Regions from separate parts of the Pseudoxanthomonas sp. OG2 genome, predicted to be linked through region 3. Evidence: riboswitches for the same ligand, from Rfam matches in the RefSeq annotation. Region 3 holds a riboswitch; each other region holds the start of a gene.
What was found. Region 3 has a riboswitch for cobalamin ahead of btuB (TonB-dependent vitamin B12 receptor). Riboswitches for the same ligand answer to the same signal wherever they lie in the genome.

Region 1: linked by a shared signal. The riboswitch ahead of metE (5-methyltetrahydropteroyltriglutamate--homocysteine S-methyltransferase) and the one ahead of btuB (TonB-dependent vitamin B12 receptor) in region 3 are both predicted to bind cobalamin.
Region 2: linked by a shared signal. The riboswitch ahead of FHW78_RS09990 (ribonucleoside-diphosphate reductase subunit alpha) and the one ahead of btuB (TonB-dependent vitamin B12 receptor) in region 3 are both predicted to bind cobalamin.
Region 4: linked by a shared signal. The riboswitch ahead of btuB (TonB-dependent vitamin B12 receptor) and the one ahead of btuB (TonB-dependent vitamin B12 receptor) in region 3 are both predicted to bind cobalamin.

The regions. Positions count from the first base shown of each region.
Region 1 covers NZ_JACHYM010000001.1:2,186,231-2,193,595, forward strand. The annotation lists gene FHW78_RS09995 (ribonucleotide-diphosphate reductase subunit beta) at 1-590, shown strand, start outside; gene FHW78_RS10000 (acyl-CoA thioesterase) at 753-1,169, shown strand; gene metE (5-methyltetrahydropteroyltriglutamate--homocysteine S-methyltransferase) at 1,241-3,520, opposite strand; cobalamin riboswitch at 3,728-3,970, opposite strand; gene FHW78_RS10010 (alpha/beta hydrolase) at 3,967-5,511, opposite strand; gene FHW78_RS10015 (MarR family transcriptional regulator) at 5,581-6,108, shown strand; gene purU (formyltetrahydrofolate deformylase) at 6,188-7,039, shown strand; gene FHW78_RS10025 (LysR family transcriptional regulator) at 7,064-7,365, opposite strand, start outside.
Region 2 covers NZ_JACHYM010000001.1:2,178,156-2,185,520, reverse strand. The annotation lists gene FHW78_RS09990 (ribonucleoside-diphosphate reductase subunit alpha) at 328-2,664, opposite strand; cobalamin riboswitch at 2,934-3,141, opposite strand; gene FHW78_RS09985 (hypothetical protein) at 3,230-3,904, opposite strand; gene tatC (twin-arginine translocase subunit TatC) at 4,064-4,840, opposite strand; gene tatB (Sec-independent protein translocase protein TatB) at 4,821-5,213, opposite strand; gene tatA (Sec-independent protein translocase subunit TatA) at 5,235-5,465, opposite strand; gene FHW78_RS09965 (lipid-binding SYLF domain-containing protein) at 5,560-6,432, opposite strand; gene hemH (ferrochelatase) at 6,634-7,365, shown strand, end outside.
Region 3 covers NZ_JACHYM010000001.1:2,770,031-2,777,395, reverse strand. The annotation lists gene FHW78_RS12685 (TfoX/Sxy family protein) at 1-223, shown strand, start outside; gene cobS (adenosylcobinamide-GDP ribazoletransferase) at 230-976, opposite strand; gene FHW78_RS12675 (histidine phosphatase family protein) at 973-1,569, opposite strand; gene cobT (nicotinate-nucleotide--dimethylbenzimidazole phosphoribosyltransferase) at 1,566-2,630, opposite strand; cobalamin riboswitch at 2,799-3,039, shown strand; gene btuB (TonB-dependent vitamin B12 receptor) at 3,165-5,000, shown strand; gene dinB (DNA polymerase IV) at 5,307-6,377, opposite strand; gene FHW78_RS12655 (PLP-dependent aminotransferase family protein) at 6,594-7,365, opposite strand, start outside.
Region 4 covers NZ_JACHYM010000001.1:165-7,529, forward strand. The annotation lists gene FHW78_RS00010 (hypothetical protein) at 67-357, shown strand; gene FHW78_RS00015 (SapC family protein) at 407-1,162, shown strand; gene FHW78_RS00020 (OmpH family outer membrane protein) at 1,205-1,819, shown strand; cobalamin riboswitch at 1,882-2,117, shown strand; gene btuB (TonB-dependent vitamin B12 receptor) at 2,127-4,088, shown strand; gene FHW78_RS00030 (hypothetical protein) at 4,101-4,673, shown strand; gene FHW78_RS00035 (hypothetical protein) at 4,784-5,308, shown strand; gene cobO (cob(I)yrinic acid a,c-diamide adenosyltransferase) at 5,305-5,931, shown strand; gene FHW78_RS00045 (cobyrinate a,c-diamide synthase) at 5,935-7,233, shown strand; gene cbiB (adenosylcobinamide-phosphate synthase CbiB) at 7,230-7,365, shown strand, end outside.

The DNA of each region.
Region 1 (7,365 bases), 580 kb from region 3:
CCGAGTTCTGCTTCAAGTGGATCGACTCGATCCAGGACCTGCGCCGGATCGAAACCCGCGAACAGCGGCGGCAGTTCCTGCTCAACCAGATCTGCTTCGCCGCCTGCATCGAGGGCCTGTTCTTCTTCGCCGCGTTCGCCTACGTGTACTACTTCCGCTCGCGCGGCCTGCTGCCGGGGCTGGCCTCGGGCACCAACTGGGTGTTCCGCGACGAGAGCTGCCACATGGAGTTCGCGTTCGAGTCGGTGCGCACGGTGCGCGAGGAGGAGCCGGACCTGTTCGACGACACCATGCGCCAGCAGGTCTACGACATGCTGGCCGAGGCCATCGAGTGCGAGGTGCAGTTCGCCGAGGACGTGCTGTCCGGCGGCGTGGCCGGCATCTCCACCCGCGACATGCGCCAGTACCTGCAGCATTGCGCCGACCAGCACTTCGTCAAGCTGGGCATGGAGAAGAAGTACAACGTGCGCAACCCGCTGCCGTTCATGGAACTGCAGGACGTGCAGGAGCTGACCAACTTCTTCGAACGCCGCGTCTCGGCCTACCAGGTCGGCGTGCAGGGCGAAGTCGGCTTCGACCACGCGTTCTGACCGTTTCCTGTAAACCACCTTGTGGGAGCGACGTCAGTCGCGATGCGCTTCGGCCGGATCAGGAGCTTTCGCGACTGACGTCGCTCCCGCAGGGATTCATTCCGGAATCCGTTTCCTGCGCTAGGATGCAGCCGGGAGGCACTGGCACCACGGAGCAACCCCATGTCCGAACATCCCCTGTCCGACCTGCGCCCGACCGAGGCGCGCCTGCTGCACATGGTCTTCCCGGACCACACCAACCACCTGGGCACGCTGTTCGGCGGCCAGGCGCTGGCGTGGATGGACATGTCCGCCTTCATCGCCGCCTCGCGCTACGCGCGCACCACCGTGGTCACCGCAAGGTCGGAACAGGTCGATTTCAACCAGCCGATCCACAAGGGCGATCTGGTCGAGGTCATCGCCCGCATCGTCAAGGTCGGGCGCAGTTCGATGAACGTCGATGTCGAAGTCATCACCGAGGATCTGCTGAGCGGCGAGCGCAAGCTGTGCACGCGCGGCCACTTCGTGATGATCGCGCTGGATCCGCTGGGCCGGCCCACCCAGGCTCCGCCGCTGCCGCCACCGGTCGTGCAGGGCTGAGGTCCGTCCCCCTCCGCTGACCGCGGATGCCGTGGCGCGCACGAGGCTGCGCGCGCCACGGCCCGGCCGCATCACGCCGCGGCCCGCATCCTCTTCGCCGCCTCCACCATCGCCTCCAGCGCCGCGCGGGTCTCCGGCCAGCCACGCGTCTTCAGCCCGCAGTCCGGATTGACCCAGATCTGCTCCGGTGCCAGTACCTCCCGCGCCTTGTCCAGCAGGGCGTGCATCTCGCCGCTGTCCGGAACCCGCGGCGAATGGATGTCGTACACGCCCGGCCCGATCTGGTTCGGGTAGCGGAACTTCACGAATGCGTCCAGCAGTTCCATCCGCGAGCGCGAGGTTTCGATGGAGATCACGTCGGCGTCCATCGCCGCCACGGCTTCGATGATGTCGTTGAACTCGGAGTAGCACATGTGGGTGTGGATCTGGGTTTCGTCGGTCGCCACCGCGGCGGTGATGCGGAAACATTCCACCGCCCAATCGAGGTAGCGTGACCATTCGGCCCTGCGCAGCGGCAGGCCTTCGCGCAAGGCTGGTTCGTCGATCTGGATTACGCCGATGCCGGCGGCTTCCAGGTCGCGGACCTCGTCGCGCAACGCCAGCGCGATCTGCCGGCAGGTCCGCGCGCGCGGCTGATCGTCGCGGACGAAGGACCACTGCAGCACCGTCACCGGTCCGGTCAGCATGCCCTTCATCGGCCGGGATGTGAGTGATTGCGCGTGCCGCGACCAGCGCACCGTCATCGGCGCCGGCCGCACCACATCGCCGAAGATGATCGGCGGCTTCACGCAGCGGGAGCCGTAGCTCTGGACCCAGCCGTTGCGGGTGAAGGCGAATCCGTCGAGCTGCTCGCCGAAGTACTCGACCATGTCGTTGCGCTCGAACTCGCCGTGCACCAGCACGTCGATGCCGAGTTCCTCCTGCACGCGCACGCAGCGCGCGATCTCGGTCGCCAGGAAGGCGTCGTATTCCGCATCGGGCAGTTTCCCGGCGCGGTTGAGCGCACGGGCCTGGCGTACTTCCGGCGTCTGCGGAAAGGAACCGATGGTCGTGGTCGGATAGGGTGGCAGGCGCAGGCCGGCCTGCTGGCGCGCGCGGCGCGTGGGATAGGGCGAGGAACGATGGGCGGCCGCGGGCGTCAGCGCGGCCAGGCGCTCGGCCACCTCTTTCCGGTGCACGCGCGCGGAACGGCGACGGCTTTCGTGGCGCTCGCGGGCGATGGCCAGCGCCGGCCCGGCCGCGGGCGCATCGTCCAGGGCGGTCGCCAGCAGGCGCAGTTCCTCCAGCTTCTGCCGCGCGAACGCCAGCCAGCCACGCAGTTCGGCATCCAGCCCGGTTTCGCCTTCCGCGTCCACCGGCACGTGCAGCAGGGAGCAGGAAGGCGCCAGCCACAGCCGGTCGGCACCGACATGGCCCTGCGCGTAGCGCGCGAGCACCAACGCGTTGTCGAGGTTGGCGCGCCAGATGTTGCGGCCGTCGATCAGCCCGAGCGACAGCGTCCGCCCCTCCGGCATGGCTTTCAGCACGGCGTCGAGTTGGTCCAGCCCGCGCATCAGGTCCACATGCAGGCCATCGACCGGCAGGGCCGCCACCAGCGGCAGGTTCGCGCCCAGGTCGCCGAAATAGGTGGTCAGCAGCAGCTTCGGGCGCGTCGCTTGCGCCAGGGCGGTGTAGGCGTGCCGGTAGGCCTGTTGCAACGCCGGGTCGGCGTCCAGCACCAGGCAAGGCTCATCGATCTGCACCCATTCGGCGCCGGCGGCGGCCAGCCGCGACAGCAGTTCCGCGTAGGGTGGCAGCAGGCGTTCGAGCAGCGCCAGCGGATCGCCGCCATCGCTTGCCTTGGACAGGCGCAGGAAGCTCACCGGTCCCAGCAGCACCGGCCGCGCATTGAAACCGGCCGCATGGGCCTCGTTGAACTCGCTCAACGGCTTGTCGCCACGCAGGCGGAACGTTTGCTCGCGATGCAGTTCCGGCACCAGGTAGTGGTAGTTGGTGTCGAACCACTTGGTCATTTCCAGCGCGCGCAGGTCCACGCCGTCCTGTTGCCGCCCCCGCGCGAGGGCGAAATAGGCCGCCAGCGGATCCACGTCCGCCAGCGCGCGATAGGGTTCGGGGATGGCGTCGAACAGGAAGGCGGTGTCGAGCACGTGGTCGTACAGCGAAAAGTCGTTGCACGGCACGACATCGACGCCCGCGTCTACCTGCAGGCGCCAATGGCGGAGGCGAAGCCGGCGCGCGGCGGCGTGCAGTTCTTCGCCGGTGGCGTCGCCGCGCCAATGGGCTTCCAGTGCCCGCTTGAGTTCCCGGCGCACGCCGATGCGCGGGAAACCGAGATTGCCAACAGTCGTCATGATGCATGTCCTCATTCGTGGTCGGATGAGGAACGAAGGACCGCGCCGCCTTCATCGCCGATGGCGATGGCGGACAACGCCAGCGACCTTCGCCCCCTCGGGCGAACCGGAACGGCGAAGGGAGGCGCACGGACTTGCGCGCGGACGCGACGCGTCCGCGGCAGTTCCGGGCACCTCCCCTCGGAAGTTCCAGGTCATGCGGAAGACTTCGGGTCTTCCGGCCAAGGCAGGTCTTCGGGCTCATGGACGTCGGCCCGATCCGGGGATCGGGGCCGGCCTACTGTCCGCCGCTTCCCGGCCCTTGGGGGCCAGTGCCGATGACGGGGGTCGTTTCCAAATACCGCTGCGGGGCAGCGCCGGAATGGGGCTTTTCGGCCCGCACCGGCTTCCCTATTAATTCCATCTCTTCATTCGCATGAAGAGATGGAAACCCTGGCCCGGGCACGTTACGGCGATGCGACCGCTGCGTCAAGCGGCCTTCCTCGCGGGATACGGCCCGCCACCTTGGCGGGCGCGGCAAAAGCCGGCACGGTGAAGGTCGGGGAAGACAGGGTCACTTCCGTCGGCAGATCGCGAAGCTCTCCCGTGCGCAGGAAACGGTGGACCGCTTCCCGGGCCGCCGGCTCGTTGCGCAGCTGATAGAACGTGCCGTCGTGACCACCGCGATGGATCACGATGGCGTGACCATTGCGCAGGTAGGGCAGTTGCGCCAGCGCGTTGTCGATGGGCGTGGAGGTATCCCAGTCGCCGTGCACCAGCAGCACCGGCGTATCGATCGGCCGCAGCTGGCGGTAGTCGTCGCCCAGATCCGGTGTCGGCCATGCCGACGCGGCCGCCAGGTAGGGCGCGAAGCCGCCCTCGCCGAGATAGGCGCTGGCCGGATCGTGGCGCAGGCGGAACTCGTGAGACGGCGTGATGCCCAGGCTGGTGTCGATCAGCGGTCCAATCAGCTTGTATTCCTGCGCCTGCCGGCCCCTGGCCACTTCGCGGGCCCAGTCCGTGTAGCGGCCGTGGTACAGCGACAGCACGAACGCGGGCCAGGTGTGCGGCACGCTGGCCTCGGCCAGCAGCGAAGCCTGCAGGTCGGCCAACCCGATCACCACCGATCCACCGCCATCCTGCGGATCGACCGTGATCGGCTGCCGCGCGAAGCGTTCGCGCAGCGCGTCGATGGCGGCCATCAGTCCGCCCGTCGGCAGATACGGCGCCAGGCCGGGATCCCGATCGGCATCGAAGGCGATGCGCTGCATCGTCGCCAGCAGCGGCGATGGCATGTCGTAGCCGAAATCCAGCGGCTCCACCGACGACAGCACGGCGCGCGCGACGATGTCCGGATGCGAGCGCATCACCGCGAAGCTCCATTGCGATCCAAAGCTGCCGCCGAACAGGCTGATGCGCGGGTAGCCCAGCGCGCGACGCAGATCGTCGACGTCGTCGGCGCAGGCGTCGATGGTGTAGCCCGCCAGATCCTTGTCCGGATGCGCGGCGATGGCCGAGGCGGCGCGACGAAGCGCGTCGTCGATGTCATCCCGCGCGGTGTATTCGCGGTCGCGCGGCCACGCCGGCGACATCGCGGTCAGTTTTTCACCGCGCTCGCTGTAACCGCGCTGTTCGATGATGACCAGATCCGCGGTGTCCCGATAGGTCAGCCAGGATCCGAGCCGATTGCGCGCGGTCTCGGTATCGCCGTCGAATGCCTCCAGCACCGCCAGGCCCGGGCCACCGGGCAGCCAGAAGACGGGCGGCGCACCGGTGGGCACACGTGCGCGGATGCGGGCGAAGCCCACCCCGATCAGGCGGCCGCCGGTGGCACGGCGGTTTTCCGGTACGTACAGCGTGCCGATTTCGTAGGGCACCGTCGTACCATCCGCGGCGCGGACCGTCGCCGCGGTGACCACGATGTCGCCGGCGCGGCGCGCCTGCGCGAAGGCGCCGGAAGCGATGGAACCAAGCATCATCACGACAGCCGACAACCAGAGCCTGCGCTTCATGGGCGGATTCCCGACGATGGGGTGGGCGTAGCCTCGCTCCACAGATATCTTTATGTCAAGATATTTTTCATGACGACCCCACCGACCGATATCCCGCCCTCCCCCGCTCCCGACCTGATCGACCAGCTGCTGGCGGACTGGCGCCGCGAACGGCCCGATCTGGATGCTTCCGCGATGGCGGTGGCGGGCCGCGTCCTGCATCTGGGCCGCCTGCTGGAGGCACAGGCCGACGAATGCCTGAAGGCGCTGGAACTGAGCTACACGGAGCTGGACCTGCTGGCGACGCTGCGCCGCTCCGGCGCGCCCTACCGGCTGTCGCCGACCGACCTTCGCCGTTCGGTGCTGCTGACCTCCGGCGCGATGACCGCCTGCCTCAACCGACTGCAGCGGCGCGGCCTGCTTCGGCGCGAGGCGGATCCGCGCGACGGCCGTTCCCTGTTCGCGGTGCTGACCGCCAAGGGCGTCAAGCTGGCGGAGCGCGCCATCGCGCTGCGTTTCGAACAGGCGCGCCTGGCCGTGGCCGGACTGGACGCCGGGGAACAGGCGACACTGGCGGGACTGCTGCGCAAGCTGGGCCAGGGCATGGCGGCGGACTGAGGCGGACCGCGCCGGGTCCGCGCGGTGCGGCGACACCGCGCGCGGCCTACACTGGCCCGCCCACCCGTGCCCCGGCTCCATGCGCCACGATCACATCCTGACCCTGTCCTGTCCCGATCGCACCGGCATCGTCTACCGGGTCACCGGGCTGCTGTTCGAGTCGGACTGCAACATCATCGACGCGCAGCAGTTCGGCGACGAGGAATCCGGGCGCTTCTTCCTGCGCGTGCATTTCGACGTGCCGTCCGCGGCGACCCTGCCGGCACTGGAAGCGCGCTTCGAGACGCTGGCCGAAGCGTTCGGCATGGAATGGCGAATCCACGATGCGCGCCGCAAGGCGCGCCTGCTGGTACTGGTCAGCAAGCAGGGACATTGCCTCAACGATCTGCTGTTCCGCGCGCACAGCCGGCAGTTGCCGGTGGAGATCGCGGCGGTGGCGTCCAACCACGCGGACTTCGGCCCGCTCGCCGCCTCCTATGGCGTGCCGTTCCACCATCTGCCGGTGGATGCGGGCAATCGTCCCGCGCAGGAGCGGCGGATCCTGGATCTGGTCGAATCCGGGCAGGTGGATCTGGTGGTGCTGGCGCGCTACATGCAGATCCTGTCGCCGGAGCTGTGCGACGCGCTGTCCGGGCGCGCGATCAACATCCACCACAGCTTCCTGCCCAGCTTCAAGGGCGCGCATCCGTACCACCAGGCGCACCGGCGCGGGGTCAAGATCATCGGCGCCACCGCGCACTACGTGACCCGCGATCTCGATGAAGGACCGATCATCGAGCAGGACATCGCGCGGGTGGATCACGCGATGACGCCGCGCGATCTGGTCCGGCTGGGCAGCGACACCGAATCGCTGGTGCTGGCGCGCGCGGTGCGCCGGCACGTGGAGCACCGCATCCTGCTCAACGGGCATCGCACGGTGGTGTTCCGCTGATGCGCGCGGAAACCGGAACGGCGCTCAGGGCGGCGGCAGCACTTCGCGCAGGTAGTCGATGAACACCCGCAACTTGGGCGGCAGGTGTTCGCGCGCCGGGTAGTAGATGTGGAAACCGGCGAACGGCGCCTGCCAGGCTTCCAGCACCCGTACCAGCGCCCCGCTGCGCAGTTCCGCTTCGACCTGGGACTCGAACACCTGCGCCATGCCCAGGCCCTGCCGCACCAGCACCAGGCCGAGATCACTGTCGTTGACGATCAACCGGCCACCCACCTCCACCTCGAAATCGCAACCCTCGCGGGTGAACTCCCACGCCATGATGCGGC
Region 2 (7,365 bases), 590 kb from region 3:
GAACGGGTCGGACTGCATCCGTTCGCGAATTTCCGCCCCTTCCCCCGCAAGCGGGGGAAGGCTGGGATGGGGGCGAACGAAGTGGAGGCCTGTCCGTCTGCGAAAAAAACGTGATGAAGCGAAGTGACTCTTCGGTGGGCGTTCCGGCGGTTTGCGTTCAATGGCTTCGGCCTTGCCCCCACCCTGACCCTCCCCCGCGAGCGGGGGAGGGGACTGTCCAGCGGGTATTGGCGCATCCCTGCGCCCGGAACGTCCTGTTCCTTTCTTCCCTATGTGCATCCTGCGTGGGGATTTCGGAGGGTGATCTTTCGACCGCGCATGAATTCGCTACTGGCACGCCTCGCATGCTTCCGGGTTCTCCAACGAGCACGACACCGCTTCCACCGCCGTATAGGCCGGCTTCGGCGCCTCGCTGCCCACGCTGCTGACCGTGGTCTTGGCGATGCGGGTGGCCGGGCGCGAGCGCAGGTAGTAGGTGGTCTTGATGCCCTGCTTCCACGCATACATGTACATGGACGACAGCGCGCCGATGTTCGGGCTTTCCATGAACAGGTTGAGCGAGGCCGACTGATCGATGTAGGCGCCGCGCTCGGCGGCCATGTCGATCAGCGAGCGCATCGGCAGTTCCCAGGCGGTGCGGTAGATCTGGCGCAGCGGCTCGGGAATCTGCGCGATGCCCTGGATCGAACCCTCGGCCAGTTTGATCGCATCGCGCATCTCCGGCGTCCACAGGCCCAGCTGCTTCAGTTCGGCCACCAGATAGCGGTTGACCTGCAGGAAGTCGCCGGACAGTGTCTCGCGCTTGAACAGGTTGGAGATCTGCGGCTCCACGCATTCGTAGCAGCCGGCGATCGAGGCGATCGTCGCGGTCGGGGCGATGGCGATCAGCAGCGAGTTGCGCAGGCCGTGCTCGCGGATACGCGCGCGCAGCGTGTCCCAGCGCGCGCCGTCCTGCGGCGCCACGTTCCAGGCGTCGAACTGCAGTTCTCCGGAGGCCGCGCGGGTATCGGCGAAGGACGGATGGCGGCCACGTTCCTCGGCCAGCTCGCACGAGGTTTCCAGCGCGTGAAAGTAGATGGTCTCGGCGATCTTCTGCGACAGCGCACGCGCCTCGGCGCTGTCGAACGCCAACCGCTTGCGGAAGAACACGTCCTGCAGGCCCATGCAGCCCAGGCCGACCGGGCGCCAGCGCAGGTTGCCGCGGCGCGCCGATTCGATCGGGTAGAAGTTCAGATCAATCACCCGATCCAGCTGGCGCACCGCCAGCCGCACGGTTTCGGCCAGGCGTTCGAAATCGAAGTCGCCGTACTCGTCGAAATGGCGGGCGAGGTTGATCGAGCCCAGGTTGCAGACCGCGGTTTCCTCGGCCGAGGTGATCTCCAGGATCTCGGTGCACAGGTTGGACAGGTGGATGACGTTGTTCGCGCGCAGGGTCTGGTTGCTGGCGCGGTTGCACTTGTCCTTGAAGGTCATCCAGCCGTTGCCGGTCTCGGCCAGCGTGCGCATCATCCGCGCATACAGCTTGCGCGCCGGCACCGCCTTGGCGGCCTTGCCCTGGGTCTCGGCCTGCAGGTAGGCCTGCTCGAACGCCTCGCCGTACAGATCGGTCAGCTCCGGCACCACGCGCGGATCGAACAGCGACCATTCCTGGTCGGCCTCCACCCGCTTCATGAACAGATCCGGCACCCAGTTGGCCAGGTTGAGGTTGTGGGTACGGCGCGATTCGTCGCCGGTGTTGTCGCGCAGTTCCAGGAAATCCTCGACGTCGGCGTGCCAGGTTTCCAGGTACACGCAGGCCGCGCCCTTGCGCTTGCCGCCCTGGTTGACCGCCGCGACCGAGGAGTCCAGCGTCTTCAGCCACGGCACGATGCCGTTGGAATGGCCGTTGGTCGACTTGATCAGCGAACCGCGCGAACGCACCCGCGTGTAGCTGACGCCGATGCCGCCGCTGAACTTGGACAGCTGGGCGATATCGCCGTACTTCTGGTAGATCGATTCCAGCGAATCCTGCGGCGAATCCAGCAGGAAGCACGAGGACAGCTGTTCGTGGGTGGTGCCGGAGTTGAACAGGGTCGGCGAGCTGGGCAGGTAGTCCAGGTTGCCCATCCGGCGGTACAGCGCCAGCGCTTCGGACACGTCCTCGCTGAGCGCGCAGGCGATGCGCAGGAAGAACTGCTGCGGGGTCTCGATGACCTTGCGGGTGTGCGGATGGCGCAGCAGGTAGCGGTCGTACAGGGTGCGCAGGCCGAAGTAATCGAAATGCAGATCCAGCGAGGCGTCCAGCGCGTCGTTGAGCTTGCGCGCGTTGGTCTGCACGAAGTTCAGCAGGCGATCGTTGATGAGTCCCACCTCGTGGCCGCGCGTCACCGACTGCGAGAACGCGTGGATTTCCTGCCCGGTCACTTCCTTGGCGATGTAGCTGGCCAGCAGGCGCGCGGCCAGCCGGCTGTATTCGGGTTCCTCGGCGGTCAGCAGCGCGGCGGTGCGGATGGACAGTTCGTCCAGTTCGCGCGTGCTGGCGCCGTCGTACAGGCCGGAGATGGTGCGGGTGGCCACGCGCATCGGATCGATGGCGTGCAGGCCCTCGCAGCTGCGCTGCACCGCGCGGACGATCTTGTTCAGATCCACCGGCTCGCGGCTGCCGTTGCGCTTGGTCACGCTCATCGCGGTGGCGGTGGGCGGCGAGGTCAACAGGAATGCGTCCTTCTGGGGCGGGGAGACGTCGGTTTCGGCGACGGCGGTATCGGTCGGGGTCACGGGGCTTCCTCCATGCGTGATGCACGCGGCGACCTGTCCCTCGCAGGCAGCGGAAGGCCGGATGAAGCATCAGGGTGGGGAAGCGGCGTCGCAGGGACCGCGACCGTGGAAACGGATGGCCGGCCTGCTTCACCAGCCATCTCCCCCCGGAGATTCCGCGGCCGGCACCGCGCGGTGTGCAACGCGCGGCTGTCGGCAGGTCTTCGGACTCGTGGACGCGGAAGCCGTGCTTCCTCCTAGCCCGTCGCTTCCCAAGGCGAGGCGCCTCAGTGCCAATGACGGGTTCGTTTCCACCTACCGCTGCGGGGCAGCGCCGGCATTCGACCGGCTTCCCTTTTCATCCCCCGGCTTGCGGCCGGAGGAACCGACGGCCACAAGATAGTGGGGGCATATGGGGGCGTCAACACCAAATATGGTGCCGACGCTGTTGTGAAACCCAACACCTTGCAGTGGCGGGCGTTCCACGCGATGACTACTTCACGAAGCGGATCGCCGCCAGCGCTTCGTGCAGGCGCGCCTGCGCGACGGCCCCGTCGAACGGCGGCGTGCGCGGCGGGTCGTAGACCTCCGGACGGGTGCCGACCACCAGCAGGTCGATGGCGTAGCAGCGTTGCTGGCGCACCGCGCGGTAGGCGTCCACGGTCAGGTAGTGGCTCATCGCCGCGTCGCTGGCGCGGAAATGCCGGAACGGCTGGCCATCGATGCGGACTTCGTCGCGCGGCGTGGGCAGCGCCGAATCGGAAACCTCCAGGCAGCGGGCCACGCTGTCCGCGTCATCGCTGACGCCCACGCGCAGTTCCGCCGCCGTCACCTCGTTGGAGCCGTCCAGCACCAGCGCGGCCACCGCCTTGCCGCGGCTGTCGGTCTGGGCGAAGGCCTTCCAGTCATCGGTGGCCAGATAGCTGCGGCGGAAGTCGCGGCGCAGGGTGAAACCCGGCCACGGCAGGATCGCCACGCCCAGCGCTTCGTCCACGAACTGCGCCTGCAAGGCGATGCGCGAGGCCTGCGCATCGGACACCGGCGGCGGAGCCGTTGCGGTCGCGACCGCGCGCGTGGCGGACGTGGCGTTGGCGGTATCGACGGGATGTTCCGATTGGCAGGCCGACAACAGGCTCAGCAGACAGACCGCACCCAGGCGTTGATTCATCGATCTTCCTTTCTCGTTCGCGTCAGCGCGGGCGAGTCTGGCAAAGCGAGGATGAACGTACCCAAGGCACCGCCGCGAACGGTTCAGGCTCGCGACTTCAGCAATGTGGAGACCAATTAACGCCGGCCAATCACCCGGCGCGATCAGCGCGAATGCGGATCACGCATCGCGCGGCGTACGCGAATCGTCGCTGTCGGGTTTCGGCGCAACCCATTGCGCGGCCAGGATGCCGGCTTCGTACAGCAGGCACATCGGAATCGCCAGCATCAGCTGGGAGACCACGTCCGGCGGCGTGATCACCGCGGCCAGGATGAAGATGCCGACCACCGCGTAGCCACGCCCCTGGCGCAACTGCTGCGGCGTCACCCAGCCCATCACCGCCATGATCACCAGCGCCACCGGCAGCTCGAAGCTGACCCCGAAGGCCAGGAAGATCACCAGCACGAAATCGAGATACTTGCCCGGATCCGGCGCGATGGTGACGATGTCCGGAGTGAACATCATCAGTGCGTGGAAGACGCCCGGCAGCACCAGGAAGTAGGCGAACGCGCAGCCGGCGTAGAACAGCGTGATCGCCGAGACCAGCAGCGGCAGCGCCAGCCGCTTCTCGTGTTTGTAGAGACCCGGCGCGACGAAACCCCAGGCCTGGTACAGCAGCCACGGTGCGGTCGCGAACAGGGCGGCGAAGAACGCCAGCTTGATCGGCGCGAAGAAACCGGAGGTCGGATCGTTGGCGATCATCTGCGCGGCCTGGCTTTTCGGCAGCTGGCTCAGCATGGGCAGGGCCAGCTGGCTGTACAGCGCCTTCACGAACGGCAGCAGCGCCACCAGCACGATCACCACGCCCAGCAGCGCCCGCATCAACCGCGTGCGCAGCTCCAGCAGGTGGCCCATCAGGCTGCTTTCGGCCTGATCCTCAGGTGCGTCGTGGTTCATCGCTGGCGTCGTGGGGCGTGGTCGCGGCGTCGTCGGCCGGCGGGGCGGGTTCCGGTTCGGCGCCCGGGGCGGGGGCCGGCGTGCTTTCCACCGAGGCGCGCAGGTCCTCGAATTCGCGTTCGGTCTGCGCCGCGCCCTCGCGCACCTTGCGCTCGGTCTCGCGCAGCGCTTCTTCCGTGTCGCGCAGGCTGCGCTTGAGTTCCTCGGCCGCCAGTTCGCGTTCGAACTCGTCCTTCACCGAATGCCATTGCGCGCGCGCGCGGCGTACCCACAGGCCGGCGAAACGCGCCGCCTTGGGCAGCCGTTCCGGGCCCAGGACGACCAGCGCGACGATGGCAATGATCAGCAGTTCGCTGAAGCCGATATCGAACATGGCGGCAGGCCGGCCGCGCGGTCAGTTGGCGTCGCGGTCGCGCTCTTTCGACGCGCTGGATTCGGCGTTGCGGGACTGCGACTGATCGTCAAGCCGTTCGACCGGCTTGTCCTCGTCCTGCTGCATGCCCTTCTTGAAGCCCTTGACCGCTTCGCCCAGATCCTGGCCGACGTTGCGCAAGCGCTTGGTGCCGAAGATCAGCAGAACGACCACCAGAACGATGATCCAATGCCAGATGCTGAAACCGCCCATGGTCTTCTCGTGCGTTGAGTAATGAAATTCAGGCGATCAGCATAGCGCAGGCACGCCCGGAGATCCCGGGCGCGGTGCGATGTTTTCGCTTTTCCTAGGGCGTACTGTTGAGCGGTTCAGTACGGACTTCACCCTCGGCCACCGGCTGGAAACCGGACTGGGCGGGCGGGGTGGTCGGCGCCTGGCCCAGCGGGGCGGTTTCGGCCGCCGGCGCGGTCGAAGCGGCCGCTGCCGGGGCCGCTGCGGTCACGGTCGCGGCCGGTGCGGGCGTCGACTTGCCGGCACGCGCGGCGCGCGCGGCCGCGGTCACTTCCTCCAGCTGATCCCGGAAGCCGACCACGGCGCCGGACGGATGGCCGGCGCGGCCTTCGAAAATGGCGCGCGGCGTGCTGCCGCCACCGTAGACCGCGGTGTTGGCGTCGTCATCGATCTGCAACACGGCGCCATCCAGCGCCACGCCCGCGAACAGGCCGCGGGCGCGCGACCACGACCAGATCTCGGCCTTGAGCTGGCCATCGGTGGCGGCGGCGGCGTTGCGGCCCACCGGACCGGCGGCCACGCCGGCATCGGCGCCCAGGGTGATCTTGCCGTTGACGATGTTGTCCAGGTTGCGGTCGTTGCGGAACACCAGGACGATGTCCGAGGACTGCACGCCGGCCTGGAAGCCGATGCTGCCGCCGGTCAGCTTGACGAACACCGGCTGCGACCAGGTGCCGTCCGGATTCTTGACCGACATCAGGCCATGGCCGCGGCGGCCGCCGAACACCAGGCCGGCCTTGAGGGTGTCGGGAATGACGACGATGGCGCGCCCTTCGTCCAGCAGCTTGTCGGGGATGCCTTCCTCGGGGATGCGGCGGATTTCGTCCAGCACGCGCACCGCGTTGGTGGCGCGCTCGTCCTCCTTGGGACCGGCGAGGGCCTGGCCGGCGAACAGGGCGGTGGCCAGCAGGGTCGCGGCCGGCAGCATCAGCAGGCGGGAATGGCGGCGTTTCATGGGCGCTCCGAAGGTGGATTCGCAGAAATTTACTGCAACCGCTTGAAAATAGGTAAATGCGAATGAATCGGCGCTGAGGATTCCGGCCTTCGGCTGCCGTCCATCGATTCGATCGAAGAAGGCCATTGATAAGGAGAAGCGGCTCGCAAGAGTGCGCTCTGCCACAATAGGCGGATGCCCGACGCACCCGATACCGCGCTGATCGCGGTCAATCTAGGCACGCCCGAGGCGCCCACGGCTCCCGCCGTCCGGCGCTATCTGGGCGAGTTCCTGCTCGATCCCCGCGTGGTCCAGCTCAGTCGCTGGATCTGGTACCCGCTGCTGTTCGGCCTGATCCTGCCGCTGCGCGGTCCGCGCGCGGCCCACAAGTACGCCCAGATCTGGTTGCCGGAAGGCTCGCCGCTGGCCGTGCATACCCGCCGCCTGGCCGAGGCGATCCAGCAACGCCTGCCGCATTGGCGGGTGGTCGATGCCATGCGCTACGGCCAGCCGGCCCTGCCGGAGCGGCTGCGCGAGCTGCGCCAGGCCGGGATTCGCCGGCTGATCGTGCTGCCGCTGTACCCGCAGTACTCCAGCACCACCACCGAATCGGTCAAGGACGTGCTGGCGCGCGAGGCCAAGGGCTTCGACCTGACCGTGATCGATGACTACTCGGTCGATGCCGGCTGGGTGGGCGCGGTCGCCGATTCGATCCGCGACTGGCGCACGCGCAACGGCGCCGGCGAGCACCTGCTGTTCTCGTTCCACGGCCTGCCGCAGCGCCTGGCGCGCGAGGGCGATCCCTACCCGCAGCGCTGCGAGGCCAGCAGCCGCGCCATTGCCGCCGCGCTGGGGCTGGGCGAGGGCGAATGGACCCTGACCTACCAGTCGCGCTTCGGCAAGGAGCGTTGGCTGGAACCGGCCACC
Region 3 (7,365 bases):
GCTGGAAGGCGCACTGCTGGACTGCCATTGGCAGCACCTGCCGGAGGAACGCCGCAGCGAACTGCTGGTGGCCTACGACGCCGCCGCCGCGCTGCTGCCGCCGCCCCGTGGCCGTCCGGCAGCCGCGCCGGTGACCACCACCACCCATGGGCAGGAAGATGAAGGCAGCGCGCCTTCGATGAACCTGTTCGACTCGCCGGGCGGCGGCGAACAGGACGACTGATCCGCCTCAGGACAGGCGCCACGCCGCCGGCGCGAGCGCCAGCGCCAACAGCAGCAGCGTTTCCAGCACCTCGGTGCTGGCGCCGAGGCAGTCGCCGGAGATGCCGCCGAGGCGGCGCTTCCAGTACCACGCGGTCAACGGTGCCAGCAGCAGGCACACCAGCAACGGCGGCGCCAGCCACAGGCTGATCGCCGCCAGCGCCACGCCCCACGCCCAATCCCAGTACGCGCCTTCGTTGCGGTACCAGGCGAAGCGCTCGGCCATGCCCGCATGCAGCGGCGGCAACCAGCGGCTCCACAACAGCGTGGTGGCCCAGCGCGCCCACGCAGGTACCAGCAGCACGCCCCACAGCCACGCGCCATCGGCCAGTTCGGCCAGCAGCACGAACTTGGCCAGCACCTGCATGACCACGGTGACCACGCCGAACACGCCCATGTGCGGATCCTTCAGCACTTCCAGGAAGCGCTGCGGATCGCGATGCGCGGCACCGAAGGCGTCGGCCACGTCGCCCAGCCCGTCCAGGTGCAATGCGCCGGTGACCCACACCCAGGCCAGCAAGGCCAGCAGGCCGGCCAGCCACGGGCGCGCGTCCAGCGCCCACAGCGGCAGCGCCACCAACACGCCGATCAGCACGCCCACCAGCGGGAAATACACCGCCGTGCGGCTCAGTTCTTCCTCGCGGAAGTCGCGCAGCTGCGGGGTGGGCAGGCGGGTCAGGAACTGCACCGCCAGGATCAGCTTGCGCATGCTCATGCCTGTCGCACCTCGATCAGTTCGCCCCACAGCTGATCCCGGTCATCGATCTGCACGCGCAGGCGCAGGCGGGTGCCGTAATCGATGCGCACCGCCCACAGCGACGCCAGCGGCAGGCCGCAGGCCAGCGCCAGCGCCAGTCGCAACGGGCCGGCATGGCTGACCACCAGCGCGGGCGAGGTGTCTTCGCGTCGCGCCAGCGCGCGCAGGCCGCGACCGACGCGTGCTTCGAAGCCGGCCCAGGGTTCGGCGTTGGGCGGCGGATGCGCGCCGGGATCCCGGTAGAAATCCTGCAAGGCGCGCTGCGAGTGCGGGTCTGCCGCAAGGGTGTCGCGATGGCGACCGTCCCAGTCGCCGAAATCCCACTCCGCCCAGTCATCGGCGATGTCCACCGGCAACGCCTGCGCGGCGGCCAGCGCCTGCGCGGTATGCAGCGCACGCTGGCGTGGCGAACTGATCACCCGTGACCAGGCAATGCCCGTGCAACCGCCGCAGACCGCGTCGGCGGCGCCCGGCAGTAGCGGCGGATCGGTGCGGCCATCGAAATGACCGACGCGTCCGGTCGAGGCGTGGCGCACCAGGTCGAGGATCATGGCGTCTCGTCGCGTCCGGAAACCGCGGCTTCGGCGAAGGTGGCCATGCCGGCGTGCAGCGCGCAGGCCAGTCGCAGCAGCGGCACCGCCAGCGCGGCGCCGCTGCCTTCGCCCAGGCGCAGATCCAGTTGCAGCAGCGGGCGCGCTTCCAGCGCGGCCAGCACGCGCGCGTGGCCGCGCTCGGCGGACTGGTGCGAGAACAGCAGCCATGGCCGCGCCTGGGGTTGCAGGCGGACCGCCGCCAATGCCGCGGCCGAGACGATGAAACCGTCCACCAGCACCGGTACGCCCCGCTGGGCGGCGGCGATCATCGCGCCGGCCATCGCGGCGATTTCCAATCCACCGACACGACGCAGCGCCTCGCGCGCGGGCTGCGGGTGCGCGGCGATGTGCGGACGGTGCAATGCAAGCGCGTCCGCGATCACCCGTTGCTTGTGCGCAATCCGATCGCCCTGCAATCCGGTACCCGCGCCGACCAGTTCCTCCAGCGGCAGGTCCGCCAGCGCGCAGGCCAACGCGCTGGCCGCGGTGGTGTTGCCGATGCCCATTTCGCCGAACACGAACAGATCGGCGTCGCCGGCCGCTTCCACCGCGCGCCTGCCCGCCGCCAGCGCATGCGCGAGTTCATCCTCGCCCATCGCCGCTTCCACGCTGAAGTCGCGGGTGCCCAGGCAGGGCTTGTCGGCGTGCACGCCGGCGATGGGCTGGCTGCCGCGGGTGCCGGCATCCACCAGCCGCAGCGGCAGACCGAGTTCGCGCGCCAGCACCGAGATCGCGGCGCCGCCGTGGGCGAAGTTGTGCAGCATCTGCACCGTCACCTCGGACGGAAACGCCGACACGCCCTGGGCGACCACGCCGTGATCGCCGGCGAACACGATCACCGGCACCCGTGCCAGCGTCGGACGATCGGCGCGTTGCAGCGCCGCCAGTTCCACCGCCAGGGTCTCGATGCGGCCCAGCGAGCCCTGCGGCTTGGTCAGCTGATCCTGGCGCGCGCGCGCGCGTTCGGCGTGTTCGGGGGAAGGTTGCCGGCAATCGGCGAGGATCCAGTCGGAAGACACGAGGCGATTTCTTGCGGCGAGGGAACCGGGATTCTACGGGAGGCCTCGCGCCCATCCCCGTCCGCCCCGATGCATGCCTTGTCTTGCCCGCTTTCCATCGATGCGCGCTGCCGCCCGGGCGCGGCCCGCCCATCCACAGGCTCGGCATCCGCCAGACCGGTATCTGGTAGGATCGCCGCGCTTTCTGGTGACCCGCGGACGATTCCGCCCCGGGTTGAAACGGGAAGCCGGTGAACCCGCGCACGCCATCCCGGCGCTGCGGGTGATTCCGGCGCTGCCCCCGCAACGGTAAGCGAGCCAGGACAGGGCATACGCCACTGTGCATCCGCACGGGAAGGCGCCCTGGCCGGCGATGGTGCCGCCATCGCGCTCGCAAGCCCGGAGACCGGCCCGAAAGACGACTGGTTGCGACGCGGCGGGCGTTGCGGCGGCGAGCGCCGTGCGTACGGCCGTTTCCGCTGTCTTCCCGTTCCCGCGTTGCCGCCTCCCCTCGTTATGCCGCGCGGGAGCGCGCGGCGCATGGAGCCGATTGCAATGCCACCTATCCGTACCCTGTCCCTGGCCGTCACCCTGGCGCTGCCGGGCCTGGCGCTCGCCCAGGACGCCGCCACCGAACTGGACGAAGTCGTCGTCACCAGCACCCGCACCGCGATCGCGCTGGAAGACAGCCTGGCGCCGGCGCAGGTCATCGATCGCGCCGACATCGAGCGCAGCCAGGCGACCTCGCTGCAGGATCTGCTGCGCGGCCGCGCCGGCATCAACCTGACCAATGCTGGTGGCCCGGGCAAGCAGACCTCGCTGTTCCTGCGCGGCACCAACTCCAGCCACACCCTGGTGCTGATCGACGGCGTGCGGGTGAACTCGGCCGACTTCGCCGCCGCCGCCATCCCGGATCTGCCGCTGGCGCAGATCGATCGCATCGAGATCGTGCGCGGCCCGAACTCCAGCCTGTACGGCTCCGAGGCGATCGGCGGCGTGATCCAGATCTTCACCCGCCGCAACCAGGGCACCTACGCGCCGCACTTCCAGATTGGCGGCGGCAGCAACGGCCTGCGCCAGGCCAGCGCCGGTTTCGGTGGCGGCGGCGAACGCGGCTGGTTCGGTGCGGATGCTTCCTACCAGCGCACCGACGGCATCAATGCCTGCCGGGGTTCGGCCACGCTGTTCAAGGGCTGCTATGCGGACGAACCGGATCGCGACGGCTACCGCAACGTCTCGGCCAGCCTGCGCGGCGGCTACAAGCTGACCGACACGCTGACCGCCGAGGCCAGCGCGCTGCGCGCCGAAGGCGCGAACCGGTACGACGGCTACTACAACTACACCGAGAACGTGCAGCAGGTGTTGAATGGCAAGGTCCGCTACGTGCCGACCGACCGCTTCGCCCTGACCGTCAACGTCGGCCGCAGCGACAACGAGACCGACAACTACCGCAACGAAGTCGATCACGACAGCACCCACAACACCCACCGCAACACCGCCAGCGCGCAGGCCGACATCGGCCTGGGCCAGGATCAGTTGCTGACCGTCGGCGCGGATTGGTACATCGACCATCTCGACAGCACCACCGACTACGCCGCCGACAGCCGCCGCAACACCGCCGGCTTCGTCGAGTACCAGGGCAAGTTCGGCGCCCACCAGTTGCAGGCCAGCGTGCGCAACGACGACAACGAGCAATTCGGCAACCACACCACCGGCAACCTCGGCTGGGGCATGAGCTTCGGGCGCGGCTTCAAGCTCAGCGCAACCTACGGCACCGGTTTCAAGGCGCCGACCTTCAGCGATCTGTACGACCCGTGGAGCGGCAACCGCGACCTGGAGCCGGAGAAATCGAAGAGCCTCAATGTCGGTATCGCCCAGAACGGCGACGCCTGGCGCTGGGCGCTGGATCTGTACGAGACCCGCATCGATGATCTGATCACCTATGACGGCAGCAGTTTCGCGATGGTGCAGGTGGACGAGGCCCGCATCCGCGGCGCCGAGTTCACCGTCGACGTCACCCTGGCCGGCTGGGATCTCTCCGCCCAGCTCAGCCACACCGACCCGCGCAACCGCAGCGCCAGCAACAACGACAAGCTGCTGCCGCGCCGCGCGCGCAACACCGGTCGCATCGACGTGGATCGCGCGTTCGGCGACTTCCGCGTCGGCGCGACCGTCAATGGCGCAGGCTACCGCTACGACGAGCTGACCAATGCCACCCGCCTGGGCGGCTTCGCCACCGCCGACCTGCGGCTGGAATACGCGGTCACCCCGGAATGGACGTTGCTGGCCAAGGTCGACAACGTGTTCGACCGCGAATACGAAACCATCGCCTGGTACAACCAGCCCGGTCGCGAATACGGCCTGAGCCTGCGCTACCAGCCCAAGCGCTGATTGCGTGCATGAAAAAGCCCGGCAGACGCCGGGCTTTTTCTTTTTTGCCATCCCTCCCTTGTGGGAGCGACGTAAGTCGCGATACCGGAAAGCCGGAAACTCCGGAAAAGCTCGCGACTCACGTCGCTCCCACAGGGAGACATCCGGGTTACGGAGATTTATCGAACAATCCTTGCTGCTCGACCGCGAGTGCCGGGCGCCTTGTTGCCTTTCTCCCTTGTGGGAGCGACCTAGTCGCGATACCGGAAAGCCGGAAACTCCGGAAGAGCTCGCGACTCACGTCGCTCCCACAAGGAAAAATCCAGGTTACGAGGCGTCTTCAAACAGCCCGGGCTGCTCGACGACATCCTCGCGATCGCGGAAGCCGGACAGGCCCACGCCGACCAGCCGGTACAGGGTGTCGGCCGGCAGGTCCACGCGTTCGCGCAGGGCCAGCGCGATGGCGGTGAACTCCTCGAGGGTGGCCGGCGGCGCTTCTGGGGTGAAGCTGCGGGTGAGGATGCGGAACTGCGCGGTCTTCAGCTTCAGCACCACGGTGCGGCCGACGCGATCGGTCTTGCGGGTCGCTTCCCAGGTCTTGCCGGCCAGGCGCCGCACCGCCTCGCCGATGTCCGCCAGCGGCACGTCGCGCTCGAAGGTGTCCTCGGCGGAAATCGACTGCACCGGCTGATCCGGTTCCACCGGGCGCTCGTCGACGCCGCGCGCACGCCGGAACAGGCTGCCGCCGAAACTGCCGAAGCGCTGTTCCAGTTCGATCTGCGACCACTCGCGCAGTTCGCCCACGGTGCGGATGCCCATCGCGTGCAGCTTGCCCAGCATCACCTTGCCGACGCCGGGAATCCGCTCCACCGGCAGCGGGATGAGGAAGGCGTCCACCTGACCCGGCTTGATCACGAACAGGCCGTCCGGCTTGCGCCAGTCCGAGGCGATCTTGGCGAGGAACTTGTTCGGCGCCACCCCGGCGGAGGCGGTCAGCGCGGTTTCCTCGCGGATCTGCGCGCGCACGGCCTCGGCGATGGCGGTGGCCGAAGGCAGGTCGGTCTTGGGCGCGGTCACGTCCAGGTAGGCTTCGTCCAGCGACAGCGGTTCGACCAGATCGGTCTGGCGCAGGAAGATCTCGCGCACCTGCCGCGACACCGCCTTGTAGCGCGTGAAGTCCGGCGGCACGAAGATGCCGTCCGGACACAGCCGTTCGGCGCGCACCGCCGGCATCGCCGAGCGCACGCCGAAGGTACGCGCCTCGTAGGAGGCCGCGCACACCACCGAACGCGCGCCGCGCCAGGCCACGATCACCGGCTTGCCGCGCAACGACGGATCGTCGCGCTGCTCCACCGACGCGTAGAACGCGTCCATGTCGATATGGATGATCTTGCGCATGCCGGCGGTATTGTAAGAGTCCTGCCGCCCTCTTTTCCTGTGGGAGCGATGTCGGTTGCAATGGCGGGAACCTTACCCTGAGGAAAAACTCGCGACTGACGTCGCTCCCACAAGTGGGGTTATGGATGGCAGGGCCAAGGATTTGAGAATTTTTCCTTGTGGGAGCGACGTCAGTCGCGATGGCCGGAATCGTCCGCTGAGGGAAAAGCTCGCGACTTACGTCGCTCCCACAGGTGGGGACAGGAAGGCGGTGGCCAGCGTGCCCAGAGTCGTGATGGCCTGTTCGGCGCGTGCGTCCAGCGGATGGCCGTAGTTGAGGCGGATGCAGTGGCGGAAGGCGCGGCTGGCGGAGAACATCGGTCCGGGCGCGAGGCTGATGCCCTGGGCGAGCGCCTGCCGGTGCAGGGCCAGCGCATCGACCTGCGACGGCAGTTCCACCCACAGGAAGTAGCCGCCCTGCGGCCGGGTCATCCGCGTGCCCTCGGGGAAGTGCCGGGCGATCGCGCCCATGTATTCCTGCTGCTGCCGTTCCAGCGTCTTGCGCAGGCGCCGCAGGTGGCGCTCGTAGCCACCCTTTTCCAGGTACACGGCCAGGCCGAGCTGGCTGGGCGCCGAGGTTGCCAGCGAGAACGTCAGCTTGTGATGGGCGATCTCGCGCCGGTAGCGACCCGGCGCCACCCAGCCCACCCGATAGCCCGGCGCCAGGCTCTTGGAGAACGATCCGCAATGCAGCACCCGTCCGCCGAGGTCGAACGCCTTGGCCGGCGGCGGGCGGCGTTCGCCGAAATACAGCTCCGCGTAGACGTCGTCCTCGATCAGCGGGATATCGTGACGATCGAGCAGGTCCACCAGCGCCCGCTTCTTCTCGTCCGGCAGGGTGCAGCCCAGCGGATTCTGGAAACTGGTCATCAGCCAGCAGGCGCGCGGACGATGGCGTTCGATGGCCTGCGCCAGCGCGTCCAGATCGATGCCTTCGCGCGGATGGGTG
Region 4 (7,365 bases), 2.8 Mb from region 3:
TCCGCACAGGCATCCGCCTTGATGGGGAGGGCATGGATCGTCTCCCCCGAACCAAGAAGTGAAAAAGTGAAAGAAGGCTTCATCTCGCTGAGAAAATTCACCGAAAAGTTCGCCGAGGTCGTACTGGTGGCGGACGGTCCCGTCCTGCTCACCCGCGGCAAGGTGCCGCTGGGTTTTTACCTGCCGATCAAGGTCTGGGGGGCGCAGCACGATTCGGACATCTGCCGGCATATGGTTGAAATGGTTTTGCGGCAATCTGGGCAGACACCGGAGGACATCGGCGAATGCATCGAGTCCTTCGTCGAGGGCAAGCAGATCCTGTACGCCATGCGCGGCCGGTTCGAGCCGCCCGGCTGAAGCAGGCATCCACCTCCGAACCCGATCACAGAAACGAATGGAAGATCCCATGACCACGCAGAACCCCGAATCCGCCACCGTCGCATCCAACGGCGCCGCCGAAGCCAATGCCTGGCCGCTGTTCTATCGCGAACCGCGCGTACTGTCCTCGGTCGAACACGCCCAGTGGCGGGTGCGCCCGACCGGCGTCGGCTTCGCCGCCGCCAGCAATTCCGTACCAGTGGTGATCGGCGAGTTCGCCGCCGCCGCGCGCAACTATCCGCTGGTGTTCGCCGGCCCGGACAACACCCCGCTGGCGGTGCTGGGCGTGGAAGCCGGACGCAACCGCTTCGTCAACGGCGACACCTGGAGCGACGGCGCGTACGTGCCGGCCTACGTGCGCCGCTATCCGTTCGTGTTCGTGCAGACCCGGGATCCGGAAGGCTACGTGCTGGCCATCGATGCCGGCTCCGACGCGGTGATCCCGTCGGGCGAGGAGGGCAATCCGCTGTTCGAGAACGGCGAGCCGAGCGAGCTGACCAGGCAGGCGCTGCAGTTCTGCGACACCTTCACCCGCGAGGACCAGGCCACCCGTACCTTTGCCGCCGCGCTGGCCGAGCAGGGGCTGCTGATCGAACGCAGCGCCAACATCGCCTTCGCGGATGGGCGCCGCAGCAGCGTCGATGGCTTCCAGGTGGTCGATGGCGAAAAATTCGCCGCGCTGCCGGACGCGGTGATCGTCGACTGGCATCGCAAGGGCTGGCTGGCGCTGGTGCACTTCCACCTGGCGTCGCTGGGCCGCTTCAACGACCTGCTGGCCCCCTGATTGAAACCCCACTTCCGTCAACCGGACGACGACAACATTCCCATGTGCAAGAATTCCTCCAACACACTCCGTTTCCTCACTCTCGCCGTGACGCTCACTGCGGCCAATGGCGTCTGCGCGCAGGCGGCTGGCGGCGCGACCGGCTCGCTCGAAGGCCCGGTCGTCGCCGGTGTCTGCTACCTCAGCCGCGAAGCGGTGTTCTCCAACGCGGCCGCCGGCAAGGACGCGGGCGTGCAGTTGCAGAAACTGGTGACCGACGCCCAGGCCGAGATCGAACGCGACAAGAGCCGCGCTGAGGCGGAACTGATCCGCGTGGGCGTGCGCGGCAACATTTCCGCTGACAAGTTCACCCCCGAGCAGAGCAAGGCGGTGCAGGAAGCGCAGGCCGTGCAGCAGCGCGCCAGCCAGCGCTCGCGCGAGATCGAGGCGACCCGCGCGTCGGTGCTGGAACGGATCTCCACCGCCGCCCAGCCGCTCATCGCCGAGGCCTACCAGCGCCACGGCTGCGGCGTGCTGCTGGATCGCGGCATGGTGCTGGCCGGCAACATGAGCCACGATCTGACCGCCGACGTGGTCAAGGCGCTGGATGCGCGGGTCAAGTCGATCCCGGTCACGCTGCAACGCGAGTCCGCGACGCCCGCACCGGGCAAGCGCTGAGCCGCGACGCGCGGCCGCTCCGGCGCACGCCACGGCGCCGGGGCCACACTGCTATCAACTGCTATACTCGCGCCGCCTGAGGTGACCGCCGGCCTGGCCGGTGGTTGAAACGGGAATCCGGTGCGCCGGATCGTGTTCGCACGATCGGCAATTCCGGAGCTGCCCCCGCAACGGTAGGCGAGACAAGGTACCGCAACAGCCACTGTGCTTGATGCATGGGAAGGCGCGGACCGGAAGCACGGATCTTTCCCGGCTTCACTCGCGAGCCCGGAGACCGGCCTTTGAGCGGCGTGACATGCGGTGGGCGATGTCATGGAGGCCGGCTCGTTCCCGGTCGCCATACCACTCTCTTTCCGCCTGTCCTTTTCCATCGCTTCCGCGCGGGCAGGCGCGGTCAAGGAGTGTGTCAGTGCATCCGCAGTCGTCGTTCCACCGCCAGATCCTGGCGGTTTCGTTGTTGCCTTCCCTTTGCTTCACCGCCCCGGCCTTCGCCGAAGCGCCGGCCACCGATCTGGATGGCGTGATCGTCACCGCGACGCGTACCGCGCGGACCCAGGATCAGACCCTGGCCGCGGTCACCGTGATCGATCGCGAGGAGATCGAGCGCCTGCAGCCGGCCTCGCTGCCGGATCTGCTGACTGGCCGCGCGGGCCTGTCGCTGGCCAACAACGGCGGTCCGGGCAAGTCCACGTCGCTGTTCCTGCGCGGCACCGAATCCGATCACGTGCTGGTGCTGGTCGACGGCATCAAGCTGGGGTCGGCCACCAGTGGCGGCGCATCGCTGCAGGACATTCCCGTCGAGCAGATCGAGCGCATCGAAATCGTGCGCGGGCCATTCTCCAGCCTGTACGGTTCCGAGGCGCTGGGCGGCGTGATCCAGATCTTCACCCGCCGGCCGCAGGGGCCGTTCCAGCCCAACTTCAGCGCCAGCATCGGCAGCGAAAGGACCCGACGCGCCTCCGCCGGCATCGGCGGGCGCAGCGGCGATGCCGAGCGGGGCGGCTGGTATGCAATCCAGGCCGCGCACCAGGACACCGACGGCATCAACGCCTATCGCGGCCGGCGCAACTTCGATCCGGATCGCGATGGCTACCGCAACGCCTCGCTGACCGTGCAGGGCGGCTATCGCTTCGACGAGCATTGGGACGCGGAACTGCGGTTGTTCCGCGCCGAAGGCCGCAACGAATACGACGGCAGCCTCAACAACGAGGCCGATACGGTCCAGCAGGTGGTTGGCGGGCGCGTGCGCTACGCGGCCAATGATCGGCTGCGCATCACCGCCAGCGCCGGCGCCAGCGCGGATCTGAGCGAGAACTTCCTCGATGGCGCGTATTCCTCCCACTTCGACACCCGCCGCAAGCTGGGTTCGCTGCAGGCCGACCTGGGGGGCGGCGCGGGCTTGTTGACCCTGGGCTACGACTGGTCCGGCGACGAGGTGGACAGCAATACCCGTTACGCGCGCGATCGCCGGATCAATCGCGGCGTGTTCGGCCAATGGCAGCAGGAATTCGGCCGGCAGTCGTTGCAGGCCAGTGCGCGTCGCGACGACGACAGCCAGTTCGGCGGCGAGACCACGGGCAGCCTGCAATGGGGTTGGGACTTCACCGAACAGCTGCGCCTGGGTGCCAGCTACGGAACCGGCTTCAAGGCGCCCACCTTCAACGAACTCTACTTCCCGGGCTACGGCAATCCGGAACTGGGTCCGGAAACCTCGCGCAGCGTCGAGCTGAGCCTGCGTGGCGATCACGGGCGTGCGCGTTGGGCGCTGCATGCCTACGAGACGCGCATCGACGACATGATCGCGTTCGATGCCTCGCTGGGAGACTCCGGCGGCCCCAACAACATTGATCGCGCCCGCATCCGCGGCATCGAGGCCGAAGGCGCGGTACGGCTGGCGGACTGGGATCTGCGCGCCAGCCTGACCCGGCTGGATCCGCGCAACGATGGCGACAATCCCAACCGCGACAACCTGCTGCCGCGACGGGCGCGAAGCAGCGCCCGCATCGATGCCGATCGCCGCTTCGGCGCGTTCAGCGTGGGCGCCAGCGCGATCGGCGTGGGCGAACGCTACGACAACCTCGCCAACACCACCCGCCTGGGCGGGTACGGGCTGGTCGACCTGCGCATGGGCTACACGCTGACGCCGGCGTGGCAATTGCAACTGGCGGCCTCCAACGTGTTCGACAAGCGCTACGAAACCGCCGCGCTCTACAACCAGCCGGGACGGACCTGGTTGTTGACTGTCCGCTACCAGCCCGCAACCCACTGACCGGAGCACAAGATGAAACCACTGTCACGGCCTTTCCATCTCGGTCTGCTCACCACCTTCGCGGTGCTGATGATCGCCACCCGTTACCATCACTTCGGCGATGTCCTGCATCTGCCGGACGCGTCGATGGCGATCTTCTTCCTGGGCGGCCTGTACCTGCGCGGACACCTGCCGTTCCTGGGCTTGCTGGGGCTGGCGGTGGGCATCGACTGGGCGGCGGTGGAACTGGCCGGCGTCAGTGATTTCTGCGTGACACCTGCCTACGCCTTCCTGCTGCCGGCCTACGCGGTGCTCTGGTACGGCGGCCGCGCCTACGCGCCGAGGATGGCGCAAGACTGGCGCGGGCTGTGCGGCGCGCTGCTGGTGGCGCTGGCCTGCGCCTCGCTGTCGTTCCTGATTTCCAACGGCGCGTTCTACTGGCTGGGCGGGCGCTACCCGAATCCGGAATGGTCGCAGTACCTGGCGCGGATCTGGCAGTGGGGACCGCTGTTCGTGCGGACCACGCTGACCTACGTGGCCAGCGCATTGCTGGTGCATGGCCTGTTGCTGGCTACCCGTCGTCGTCCCGCCTCCCTCGGCACCTGATCAGGAGAACCGCGATGTCCGCAAAGCACCTGTCCGTCACATCCGAACCCGCGCTGCCGCTGACGTCCACGCGTGCGCAGCTCCTCACCGGCATCGCCCTGGCGCTGCTGATGATCGCCACCCGCGGCCAGCACTTCGCCAGCGTGGATGCGCTGCCCAGCGCATCGTGGGCGGTGTTCTTCCTGGCCGGCGCGCTGCTGCGGCCGATGTGGACGCTGCCGGCCTTCTTCGTGCTGTCGTCGCTGCTGGACTTCGGCAGCCTCGCCAACGGCACCATCACCGACTGGTGCCTGTCGCCGGCCTACTGGGCATTGGCGTTCGCCTACGCGGCGCTATGGCTGGGCGGCCATGCGTATCGCGGGCTGCACCGGGACCACGCGGGCACGGTACCCCGCCTGGCATTGACGCTGGCGGTGACGGCGAGCGTGGCCTACCTGTTGTCCAAGGGCGGTTTCTATTTCTTCTCCGGGCGCTATCCGGAGCCGACCCTGGACGGCTTTCTCGCCCGCATTCCGCACTACTATCCGCGCGCCCTGGGCACGCTGGCCGGTTACGTGGGCGTCGCTTTCCTGGTTCGCGCATGCCTGCGCGGGCTGGCCGCACGCGCCGCCTCCCGCCAGGGCAGCCCGGCATGAGCCGCGGTTCGGAACGCCGCGGGCTCAGCGAGGAGGAGCACTATCGCGAACGCGCCCAGCGCAAGAAGGAACTGGTCGATCGCCGGGTCGCCCGCGCCACCATCGACCGCGGCGTGCTGGTGGTGAACACCGGCAATGGCAAGGGCAAGAGTTCCTCCGGTTTCGGCATGCTGGCGCGCAGCCTGGGACACGGCTTCCATTGCGGGGTCGTGCAATTCATCAAAGGCAGCTTTTCCACCGGAGAGGAGGCGTTCTTCCGTCGCTTCGACGAGGACGTCGATTATCGTGTGATGGGCGAGGGCTTCACCTGGGAAACCCAGGATCGCGAGCGCGACATCGCCGCGGCCGGCGCGGCCTGGCAAGAGGCCGCGCGGATGCTGTCGGATCCGGCCTATGATTTCGTCCTGCTCGACGAACTCAACATCGCCCTTAACAAGGATTACGTGCCGTTGGACCAGGTGCTCGCCGCGCTGGCCGCGCGACCGCCGCGCCAGCACGTGGTCGTCACCGGACGCGGCGCGCCGCAGGCACTGATCGACGCGGCCGACACGGTCACCGAGATGCGCCTGATCAAGCATGCGTTCAAGGCGGGTATCAAGGCCCAGCACGGTATTGAACTGTAGACCATGGATTCCGAAACCTTCCGCTGTCCGGCATTGCTGGTCTCCGCGCCCGCTTCGGGGCAGGGCAAGACCAGCGTGACCGCCGCGCTGGCCCGCTGGCACCATCGCCAGGGCCGTCGCGTGCGGGTGTTCAAGACCGGTCCGGACTTCCTGGATCCGATGGTGCTGGAACGCGCCAGCGGCGCGCCGGCCTACCAACTGGATCTGTGGATGACCGGCGAGGCCGACGTGCGCGCACGCCTGCACGCGGCGGCGGGCGAAGCCGACCTGATCCTGATCGAGGGCGTCATGGGTCTGTTCGACGGATCGCCCTCCAGCGCGGATCTGGCGCAGGCGCTGGGCGTTCCGGTGCTGGCGGTCATCGACGGATCGGCGATGGCGCAGACCTTCGGTGCGCTGGCGACGGGGTTGGCGCGCTATCGCGAAGGTCTGGCCGTGCATGGCGTGGCCGCCAATCGCATCGGCAGCGCCCATCACGCCGATCTGCTGCGCGGCAGCCTGCCGGCGGATCTGCACTGGCTGGGCGCGTTGCCGCGCGATGCGCAACTGGCGTTGCCGGAGCGTCACCTCGGTCTGGTGTCGGCCGGTGAACTCGGCGACATCGACGCGCGGCTGGATGCGCTGGCCGATGCCTGGGGTGTTCATGCGGCCACAACCTTGCCCCCGCCGGTGGCATTCGCGCCGGTGAATATCGAACCCGTACCGCCGTTGCTGCGTGGCCTGCGCATCGCGATCGCCCGCGACGCGGCGTTCTGCTTCCTGTATCCGGCCAATCTGGATCTGCTGCGCGCGGCGGGCGCGGACCTGCGCTTCTTCTCGCCGCTGGCGGGCGAGTGCTTGCCCGACTGCGACGCGGTCTGGCTGCCCGGCGGTTATCCGGAGCTGCATCTGGCGGTGCTTTCGCAACAGCATGAATTGCACGCAGCGCTGCGTGCGCATCGCGATGACGGCAAGCCGATGCTGGCCGAATGCGGCGGCATGCTGTTCGTCCTGGAGGCACTGACCGGCAAGGACGGCGAGCGTGCCGCGATGGCCGGACTCATGACGGGCGAAGCGGCCATGCAGCCGCGACTGGCCGCGCTGGGCCTGCAATCGGTCGAACTGCCCGAAGGCGTGCTGCGCGGACACACGTTCCACTATGCCCGCGCGGAGTTGGCCTCCGTTCCGCTCGCCGTCGCCAGCAACCCGAATGGTGGTCCCAGCCGGGAAACCGTCCATCGGGATCGCCGCCTCACCGCCAGTTTCGTCCACTTCTATTTCCCGTCGAATCCGCAGGCCGCGCTGCGGTTGTTCCTGCCATGACGCCGGTGCTGGCGATGCTGGCCGGCGTCGGCCTGGACACTTTGCTGGGCGAACCCCGCCGTTGGCATCCGCTGGTGGGATTCGGCCGCTGGGCGGACTGGCTCGAACGTCGCCTGCATCGTGATGCGCGCG